Regions from separate parts of the Streptomyces sp. NPDC056987 genome, predicted to be linked through region 1. Evidence: predicted binding sites of a transcription regulator. Region 1 holds the regulator's gene; the other holds the start of a gene.
The links. The regulator HspR, encoded in region 1, represses chaperone genes until heat shock. The targets are predictions, from matches to a motif close to TTGAGNNNNNNNNNCTCAA.
Positions count from the first base shown of each region.

Region 2: lon (endopeptidase La) is a predicted target of HspR. The motif match lies at 2,054-2,072, and genes of this name have one in related genera.

Region 1 is NZ_JBHURV010000027.1:8,067-12,476, forward strand. It holds gene dnaK (molecular chaperone DnaK) at 1-331, shown strand, start outside; gene grpE (nucleotide exchange factor GrpE) at 328-984, shown strand; gene dnaJ (molecular chaperone DnaJ) at 1,114-2,307, shown strand; gene ACFTZC_RS27545 (heat shock protein transcriptional repressor HspR) at 2,312-2,788, shown strand; gene ACFTZC_RS27550 (LuxR C-terminal-related transcriptional regulator) at 2,934-3,911, opposite strand; gene ACFTZC_RS27555 (helix-turn-helix transcriptional regulator) at 4,199-4,410, opposite strand, start outside.
Region 2 is NZ_JBHURV010000021.1:6,533-10,942, reverse strand. It holds gene lon (endopeptidase La) at 1-1,983, opposite strand, end outside; gene ACFTZC_RS23395 (RNA polymerase sigma factor) at 2,213-2,788, shown strand; gene ACFTZC_RS23390 (zf-HC2 domain-containing protein) at 2,785-3,711, shown strand; partial or broken gene ACFTZC_RS23385 (ABC transporter ATP-binding protein) at 3,797-4,410, shown strand, end outside.

The sequences.
Region 1 (4,410 bases):
CCAGGCCGAGCAGCTCGTCTACCAGACCGAGAAGTTCCTCAAGGACAACGAGGAGAAGGTCCCGGGCGAGATCAAGACCGAGGTCGAGACGGCGATCGCCGACCTCAAGGAGAAGCTGAAGGGCGAGGACACCGCCGAGATCCGTACCGCCACGGAGAAGGTCGCGGCCGTGTCCCAGAAGCTCGGACAGGCGATGTACGCGGACGCCCAGGCGTCCGGTGCCGCCGGCCCCGACGGTGCCGCGGGCGCCGGCCAGGCCAAGCCCGAGGACGACGTCGTGGACGCCGAGATCGTCGACGACGAGAAGCCCAGGAAGGACGGTGCGGCGTGACAGAGGAGACCCCGGGCTTCGAGGAGAAGCCCGATGTCCCCTCCGGCGCCGACGACGCCACGCCGAAGGCCGCCGAGCCGGACTCCGCGAAGGAGTCCGGGGCGGCGGCCCCCGCCGGGGACATCCAGGACGCGGGCCTGCTGGCCCAGCTCGACCAGGTCCGTACGGCGCTGGGTGAGCGCACGGCCGACCTCCAGCGGCTCCAGGCCGAGTACCAGAACTACCGCCGGCGTGTGGAGCGGGACCGGGTCTCCGTCAAGGAGATCGCGGTCGCGAACCTGCTCACCGAACTCCTGCCCGTGCTCGACGACATCGGGCGGGCGCGGGACCACGACGAGCTCGTCGGCGGCTTCAAGTCCGTCGCCGAGTCGCTGGAAGCGGTCACGGTCAAGCTGGGGCTCCAGCCGTTCGGTACGGAGGGCGAGCCCTTCGACCCGACGATCCACGAGGCCCTGATGCACTCGTACGCGCCGGACGTCACGGAGACGACGTGCGTCGCGATCCTCCAGCCCGGGTATCGGTTCGGCGAGCGCACGATCCGGCCCGCCCGGGTCGCGGTGGCCGAGCCGCAGCCGGGTGGCAAGACCAAGTCCGCCGAGGAGCAGGCGGAGTCGGCCGATGACAAGGAGAACGGTGGGCCCGAACAGGGCTGACGGAGACGGCACGGAGCACGCCGTCGATATCCGGGACGCGGCCGGCGCACGACGCGCCGGCGGCGTTCCGGACACAGGTGACGCGGTGACCGGCGGTGCCGGTGCGGGCGGAGAGGAGGGACGTCGAGGATGAGCACGAAGGACTTCGTGGAGAAGGACTACTACAAGGTTCTCGGCGTTCCGAAGGACGCCACCGAGGCCGAGATCAAGAAGGCGTACCGGAAGCTCGCCCGCGAGTACCACCCGGACGCCAACAAGGGCGACGCCAAGGCGGAGGAGCGCTTCAAGGAGATCTCCGAGGCGAACGACATCCTCGGCGACCCCAAGCGGCGCAAGGAGTACGACGAGGCGCGCTCGCTCTTCGGCAACGGCGGGTTCCGGCCGGGGCCCGGCGCGGGCGGCAACGGCTCGTTCAACTTCGACCTGGGCGACCTCTTCGGCGGCGGCCAGGGCGGCCCGCAGGGCGGCGGCCCGGCCGGTGCCGGCGGCTTCGGCGGCGGGCTCGGTGACGTCTTCGGCGGGCTGTTCAACCGCGGCGGCCCCGGCACCCGTACGCAGCCGCGCCGCGGCCAGGACATCGACACCGAGGTGACGCTCAGCTTCACCGAGGCCGTCGACGGGGCCACCGTCCCGCTGCGGATGTCCAGCCAGGCGCCCTGCAAGGCGTGTTCGGGCACCGGCGACAAGAACGGCTCCCCGCGGGTCTGCCCGACCTGTGTGGGCACCGGCCAGGTCTCGCGCGGCTCGGGCGGCGGCTTCTCGCTGACCGACCCGTGCGTGGACTGCAAGGGGCGCGGGCTGATCGCCCAGGACCCGTGCGAGGTCTGCAAGGGCAGCGGCCGGGCCAGGTCCTCGCGGACCATGCAGGTCCGTATCCCCGCGGGCGTCAGCGACGGCCAGCGGATCAGGCTCCGGGGCAAGGGCGCTCCCGGCGAGCGCGGCGGCCCGGGCGGCGACCTGTACGTCGTCGTCCATGTCGACGCGCACCCAGTCTTCGGCCGCAGGGACGACAACCTCACCATCACCGTGCCCGTCACCTTCGCGGAGGCGGCGCTCGGCGGCGAGGTGCGGGTTCCCACGCTGGGTGGCCCACCGGTCACGCTGAAGCTGCCCGCGGGCACCCCCAACGGCCGTACGATGCGGGCCCGTGGCAAGGGCGCCGTACGCAAGGACGGCAGCCGCGGCGACCTGCTGGTGACCGTCGAGGTGGTCGTGCCCAAGGACCTCGGCGGGCAGGCGCGCGACGCGCTGGAGGCATACCGGAAGGCGACCGCGGACGAGAACCCGCGGGCGGAGCTGTTCCAGGCGGCGAAGGGAGCATGACCCGATGGACAGGGACGGGCGGCGGCGGCCGTCCTCATCGTTCGGCAGGGCGTACGCGCTGACCGAGGAGACGCCGGTGTACGTCATCTCGGTGGCGGCCCAGCTCTCCGGGCTGCACCCGCAGACCCTGAGGCAGTACGACCGTCTCGGCCTGGTCTCCCCGGACCGTACGGCGGGCCGCGGGCGCCGCTACTCGGCGCGGGACATCGAACTGCTCCGGCAGGTGCAGCAGCTCTCGCAGGACGAGGGCATCAATCTGGCCGGAATCAAGCGCATCATCGAGCTGGAGAACCAGGTCGCCGCGCTCCAGGCCAGGGTCGCCGAGCTGGCCTCCGCGGTGGACGGCGCCGCGGCGGCGATGCAGCAGCGCGAGGCGCAGGTGCACGCCTCGTACCGCCGGGACCTGGTGCCGTACCAGGACGTACAGCAGACGAGCGCGCTGGTGGTGTGGCGCCCGAAGCCCAAGCGCCCGACGGACTGACCTCACGGACCGGCCTCGCGGGCCGACCTTACGGGGCCTTACGGACCGACCTCACGGACTGCCGACTGCCTCGGAACGCCCGGCCGGGATCTCCCCGGCCGGGCGTTCCGCTGCGCGCTCGCGCGGTCGTCCCGCTCGGGTACGGTCAGCCCCGTTTGCGCTCCTCGGCGGCGGCCTCGGACCCCCACCACACCCCGAGCGAGAAGAGCGTGTCCACGCCGACGACCTCGTACAGCTTGTTCAGGTCGGTGTTGACGGTGCGCAGGCTGACGTCCAGTTCGCTGGCGATCTGCTTGAGGGTGCGGCCCTCGCGGAGCTTGTTGAGGATGCGCCGGGAGCGGCCCGTCGTGACGATCCCCTCCCTCGGCCGGAACCGGCCGCCCATCCAGGGCTCGGCCCGCTCCCACTGCTGCTCGAAGAGGTGGTGGAGGAAAGCCACCATGCCGGGGTGCGTCACCTTGAACGCGGTCATTCTGTTCGGCTCGTCCCGGTGGTCGGAAATGATGGCGAATCTTCTGTCCACGAGGATCATTCGCTCGAAATCGGAGGCGAGCGTGCGAATCTCCGCGCCGTGCGCGCTCATGGTCGTCGCCCACTCCTGTTCCGCGGCGCGGGTACGGGCGGATTCGGAGTAAATGGTGCGGCGGGTGATGCCGCGTTCCAGGAGCTTGATCTCGCGGGGGATGACCGCGGTCAGCCCCGCGGCGGTCCGGTTTACCGGGTGCGCCGTGTACATGTGGGACCGCGCGTAATCCGCTGCCTGCATGATGGCGGCATTGACGTGTTCGAGCCGGTCGAGAAACTCGATTCCGTTTCCGGTGGGCGATTCGTACGTTCCCAGCTCGCGGTAGAGATCGGCGAGTTGCCGCATGCGCTGGAGGTGGCGGGCTATGCCGGCCCGCTCCTCGGCCATGGCGGTCTCCTCGGCATGGCGCAGGTCGGCCATGCCCCACCGGTCGTGGTGCGGGTCGTGGACCGCCAGGCCGAGGGCGATCAGTTCGGTGCAGCCGGGCTCGGCGCGCCCGACCTGCTCGCCCCGGACGAACCGGTCGAGCAGGGTGCGCGCCTCCGCCGACACAGCGGGCGACGGTCCTCTGTGGGTCACCGCGTCCGGTTGTGTCATATGTCCCTCCTGCGTGGTTCCGCAGTGCTGCACGGTTCCGCAGTGCGCATCAGTGCAGTCGCGTTTCGCTTGATCCGGACAGGCCGAAGCCGCACTCTACAGAGAGTGACTGCGGACGTCGCCGGATTCTCGCCGTGCAACGGCGGGTTTTAGGCGTCCGGTTCGGGGAACTCGCGCTGTTTCAGGTCGGTTCGGATTCAGATTGCGGGTTTCCTCTGTTTGTTCGGTGTGGGGTTCGTTGTGTGCGGTGTGGAGCGAGGTATGTCGGGGTGTGTCGAAATGCCGGGTCAGCGCTCCTGGTCCAGGATTCCCGAATGTGCGATGAGATAGCCGAGTTGTGCCCTGCTGCCGCTGCCGAGTGTGGTGGCGAGTTTGGCGATGTGGGCGCGGCAGGTCCGTACGTTCATCCCCAGCCGGCGGGCGATGGCCTCGTCCACGTATCCCTCGATGAGCAGCCTCGCGATGGAGCGCTGGACGCCGGAGATGCCGTCGGGGGTCG
Region 2 (4,410 bases), on a different contig from region 1:
GTCACCGAGCTGTCCGGTCAGGGTCAGCCCGGCGCCGCCCGTCTCGGCGTCGGCGAGCGACGCCTCCACGAAGAGGACGTCACCGCCCGCGCCGGTGACCGCGAGACCGGTCGCCACGCCCGGGACCGCCGTGCGGCGCTCCGCCGGGTCCTGCGCGGACTCCGGTACGTGGTGCGGCCGTCCGATCAGGCCGCGCAGGTCGTCGGCGCCGAGGGTGAACGGCAGCTCCCGGTCGCCCAGCTCGTGCTCGGCCGCGACCTTGCGGAGCAGCCGGGCGATCGAGCGCTCCAGGTTCCGCACGCCCGCCTCGCGGGTGTACTCGCCCGCCAGCTTGCGCAGCGCGCCGTCCTCCAGGGTGACCTCGCCGGGCTCCAGGCCCGCGCGCTCCAGCTGCCGGGGCAGCAGGTGGTCCCGGGCGATGACGATCTTCTCGTCCTCCGTGTAGCCGTCGAGGCGTACGAGTTCCATACGGTCGAGCAGCGCCTCGGGGATGGCCTCCAGGACGTTGGCCGTGGCGAGGAAGACCACGTCGGAGAGGTCCAGCTCGACCTCCAGGTAGTGGTCGCGGAAGGTGTGGTTCTGCGCCGGGTCGAGGACTTCGAGCAGCGCCGCCGCGGGGTCGCCGCGGAAGTCGGAGCCGACCTTGTCGATCTCGTCGAGCAGGACGACCGGGTTCATCGAACCGGCCTCCTTGATCGCCCGGACGAGGCGCCCCGGCAGGGCGCCGACGTACGTACGCCGGTGGCCGCGGATCTCCGCCTCGTCGCGTACGCCGCCGAGCGCGACCCGGACGAACTTGCGCCCCATGGCGTGCGCGACGCTCTCGCCCAGCGAGGTCTTGCCGACACCGGGCGGCCCGACGAGGGCGAGGACGGCGCCGCCGCGCCTGCCGCCGACGACCCCGAGACCGCGGTCCGCGCGGCGCTTGCGCACGGCCAGGTACTCGGTGATGCGTTCCTTCACGTCCTCCAGGCCGGCGTGTTCGGCGTCCAGGACGGACCGGGCGCCCCTGATGTCGTACCGGTCCTCGGTCCGTTCGTTCCACGGCAGTTCCAGCACGGTGTCGAGCCAGGTGCGGATCCAGGAGCCCTCGGGGCTCTGGTCGGAGGAGCGCTCCAGCTTGTCGACCTCCTTGAGCGCGGCCTCCCGGACCTTCTCGGGGAGGTCGGCGGCCTCGACGCGCGTGCGGTAGTCGTCGGACTCGTCCGCCCCGTCCGCGGCCCCTCCGTTGAGTTCGCGCAGCTCCTTGCGTACGGCGTCGAGCTGGCGGCGCAGCAGGAACTCGCGCTGCTGCTTGTCGACGCCTTCCTGGACGTCCTTGGCGATCGACTCGGCGACGTCCTGCTCGGCGAGGTGTTCCCGGAGCTGGTCGGTGGCGAGCCGCAGCCGGGCGACCGGGTCGGTGGTCTCCAGCAGGGCGACCTTCTGCGCGGTGGAGAGGAAGGGCGAGTAGCCGGAGTTGTCGGCGAGCGCCGAGACGTCGTCTATCTGCTGGACGCGGTCGACGACCTGCCAGGCGCCCCGCTTCTTGAGCCAGTCTGTGGCCAGCGCCTTGTACTCGGTGACCAGCTCGGCCACGGCGCCGGGCAGCGGTTCGGGCGCGCTCTCGTCCACGCCGAGCCCCTCGACCCAGAGGGCGGCGCCGGGCCCGCTCGTACCGGCCCCGATCCGTACGCGGCCCCGGCCGCGGATGAGCGCGCCGGGATCCCCGTCGGAGAGCCGGCCGACCTGCTCGACGGTCCCGAGCACACCGGTCCCGGCGTAGCTCCCGTCGATCCGCGGCACGAGCAGGACGCGGGGCTTTCCGGCGCCCTTGCCCCCGCCGCCGTCCCCGCCGCCGTCCCGGACGGCCGCTTGCGCGGCCTCCACGGCGGCACGGACCTCGGCGTCGGACAGATCGAGCGGCACGACCATGCCGGGCAGCACGACCTCGTCGTCGAGCGGCAGTACGGGAAGCGTGAGCGGTGTGGAGGTGGAAGCCATGGTCTCCCCTTCGGCGTGAAACACGGCGGTACGGCGATACGGCAGTAGCAGTCGGATACCGTCAAGCAAGTTGAGCTATACGGGCTCAATGCTTATGAGCCGGAGATTGTTCCCCCGCCCCCGCTCCCCCGCGTTCGCTCTGAGCGATCGTGTTCACGCACCCCGTCCGGGTGCGTGAACCGGTCCGGGCGGATCGGGCGATAGAGAGGGCGTGAGACTGTTCCGCCCCATGGGGGGAGACCACGACGACGCCGCGCTGCTGCGCGCGGTCGCGCGCGGCGACGCCGCGGGGGCCGAGGCGCTGGCCGAGCTGTACGACCGGCACTCCGGGTGGCTGCTCGCCCGGCTGTCGCGGCGGTGCGCCGATCCCGAGACCGTACGGGAGGTCCTTCAGGACACGTTCCTGACCGTATGGCGCTCGGCCGGGACGCACCGCGGCGGCGAGGCGGGCGGCTGGCTGTGGGTGATCGCCGCGCGGCGGCTGGTCGACGCGGTGCGGGCGCGGTCCAGGGCGGAGCGCGGTACGTCCTGGCGGCCGGGGTACGAGCCACCGGCCCACGCGCCGTCCGCCGAGGAACGCGTCCTGGCCGGGCTGGAGTACGGCGACGTCGGCGCCGCCCTCGACCGGATCTCCCCCGAGCTGCGCGACGTACTGCGCGCGACGGTCGTCGACGGGCTCACCACCCGCGAGACCGCGCGGCTGCTCGGCATCCCGGAGGGCACGGTCAAGACCCGCGCGATGCGGGCACGCAGGGAGCTGCGCGCCGCGCTGGAACGCATCGCTCCGCTGGGAGGCACCGCATGAGGGACAGGGCGGCCCGGACGGCCCGGGCATGGCATGTGGACGAGGCGCTGGCCGCGCGGTACGCGGCGGGCACGGCCCCGGAGCCGGACGCCTGGTCGCTGGAGAAGCACATCGAAGCGTGCGGCGCGTGCGCCGTCCGGGTGTCCGCGGCGGTACGGGGGACCGCCGCGGGCACCGTACTCGCCGATGTACGGGGAGCGGTGCTGGGCGCGGTGGCGCCCCCCTCGCCGAGGGCCGGCCGGGTCCCGGCGATCGGGGGCGCCGCGCGGGTGCTGTGGGCGGCGGGTCCCGCGCTGCGCGGATCCTGGCTGGTCGCGCTGGTGCTGGTCGCGGCGGGGGCGGTCGGGCTGGCGTACGCCACCGGCTTCGCGGGCGCGCGCCCGCTGCTGCTGGCGCTGGCCCCCGTGCTGCCGCCCGCCGGGGTGGCCGTGTCGTACGGGCGGTACGCGGACCCGATGCACGAGATCGGCGCGACCACCCCGGGCGGCGGACTGCGGCTGCTGCTGACCAGGACCGCCGCGGTCCTCGCGGTGAGCCTGCCGCTGCTCACCCTGGCGGGGGCGCTGCTCCCGGACGGCGTGCCGGGCACACCCGCCGCGGCGGCCTGGCTGCTGCCGGGGCTGGCGCTGACGCTGGCCGCGCTGACGCTCGGCTCGTACATCGGGCACCGACCGGCGGCCTGTGCGGTCGGCGCGGGGTGGGCGCTGGCCCTCGCCGTACCGCTGCTGAGGGCGGCGCGTGCGGGGGTGCCGCTGCCGTTGCCGACCGAACCGGCGGCGATGGCCGAGCTCTCAGCCCAGTTGGCCCGGTTCCTGTCCGGGGCGGCGGCGCAGGGCCTCTGGGGCACGGGGGCGGCGGTGTGCGCGGCCGTGCTGGTGGCGCGGCGGCACTCCTTCGACCGGCCGGCCCCGGGCGGCTGGTGAATCGTCCGGTGGACTCGCACAACGCTTGCACGTCGAAAGAAAGCCGCAAGAAAGCCGCAAGAAAGTCAAAAGAAAAGGGGGCAGCATGACCGCATCGGTAGCAGTACACGGGTTGACGGTCAGGCACCGCAAGAAGGTCGCGCTGGACGCCGTGGATCTGGGCTTCGGCAAGGGTGTGCACGGGCTGCTCGGCCCGAACGGCGCGGGCAAGACCTCCCTGATCCGGGTGCTGGCGACGGTCGCCGCGCCGGCCGGCGGGCGGGTGGAGCTGCTGGGCCGCGATGTCTCGGAGCACCGGGGCCGCGCGGAGGTGCGGCGGCGGCTCGGCTATCTGCCGCAGCAGTTCGGCTATTACCCGGGTTTCACGGTGCGCGAGTTCGTCGCGTACGTGGCGTGGCTCAAGGAGATGGACGAGGCCGGCGTACCGGCGGCGGTGGAGCGCGCGGTGGAGCGGGTGGGGCTCGCGGACCGGATCGACGCGAAGGTGAAGACGCTGTCGGGGGGCATGGTGCGGCGGGTCGGCATCGCGCAGGCGATCGTCAACGAGCCGGAACTGCTGCTGCTCGACGAGCCGACGGCCGGTCTCGACCCGGAGCAGCGGGTCGAATTCCGCGCGCTGCTCCGGGAGGTCGGCACCACGGCCGCGGTGATCGTCTCGACGCATCTCGTGGAGGACGTCGCGGCGGCCTGCTCGGAGGT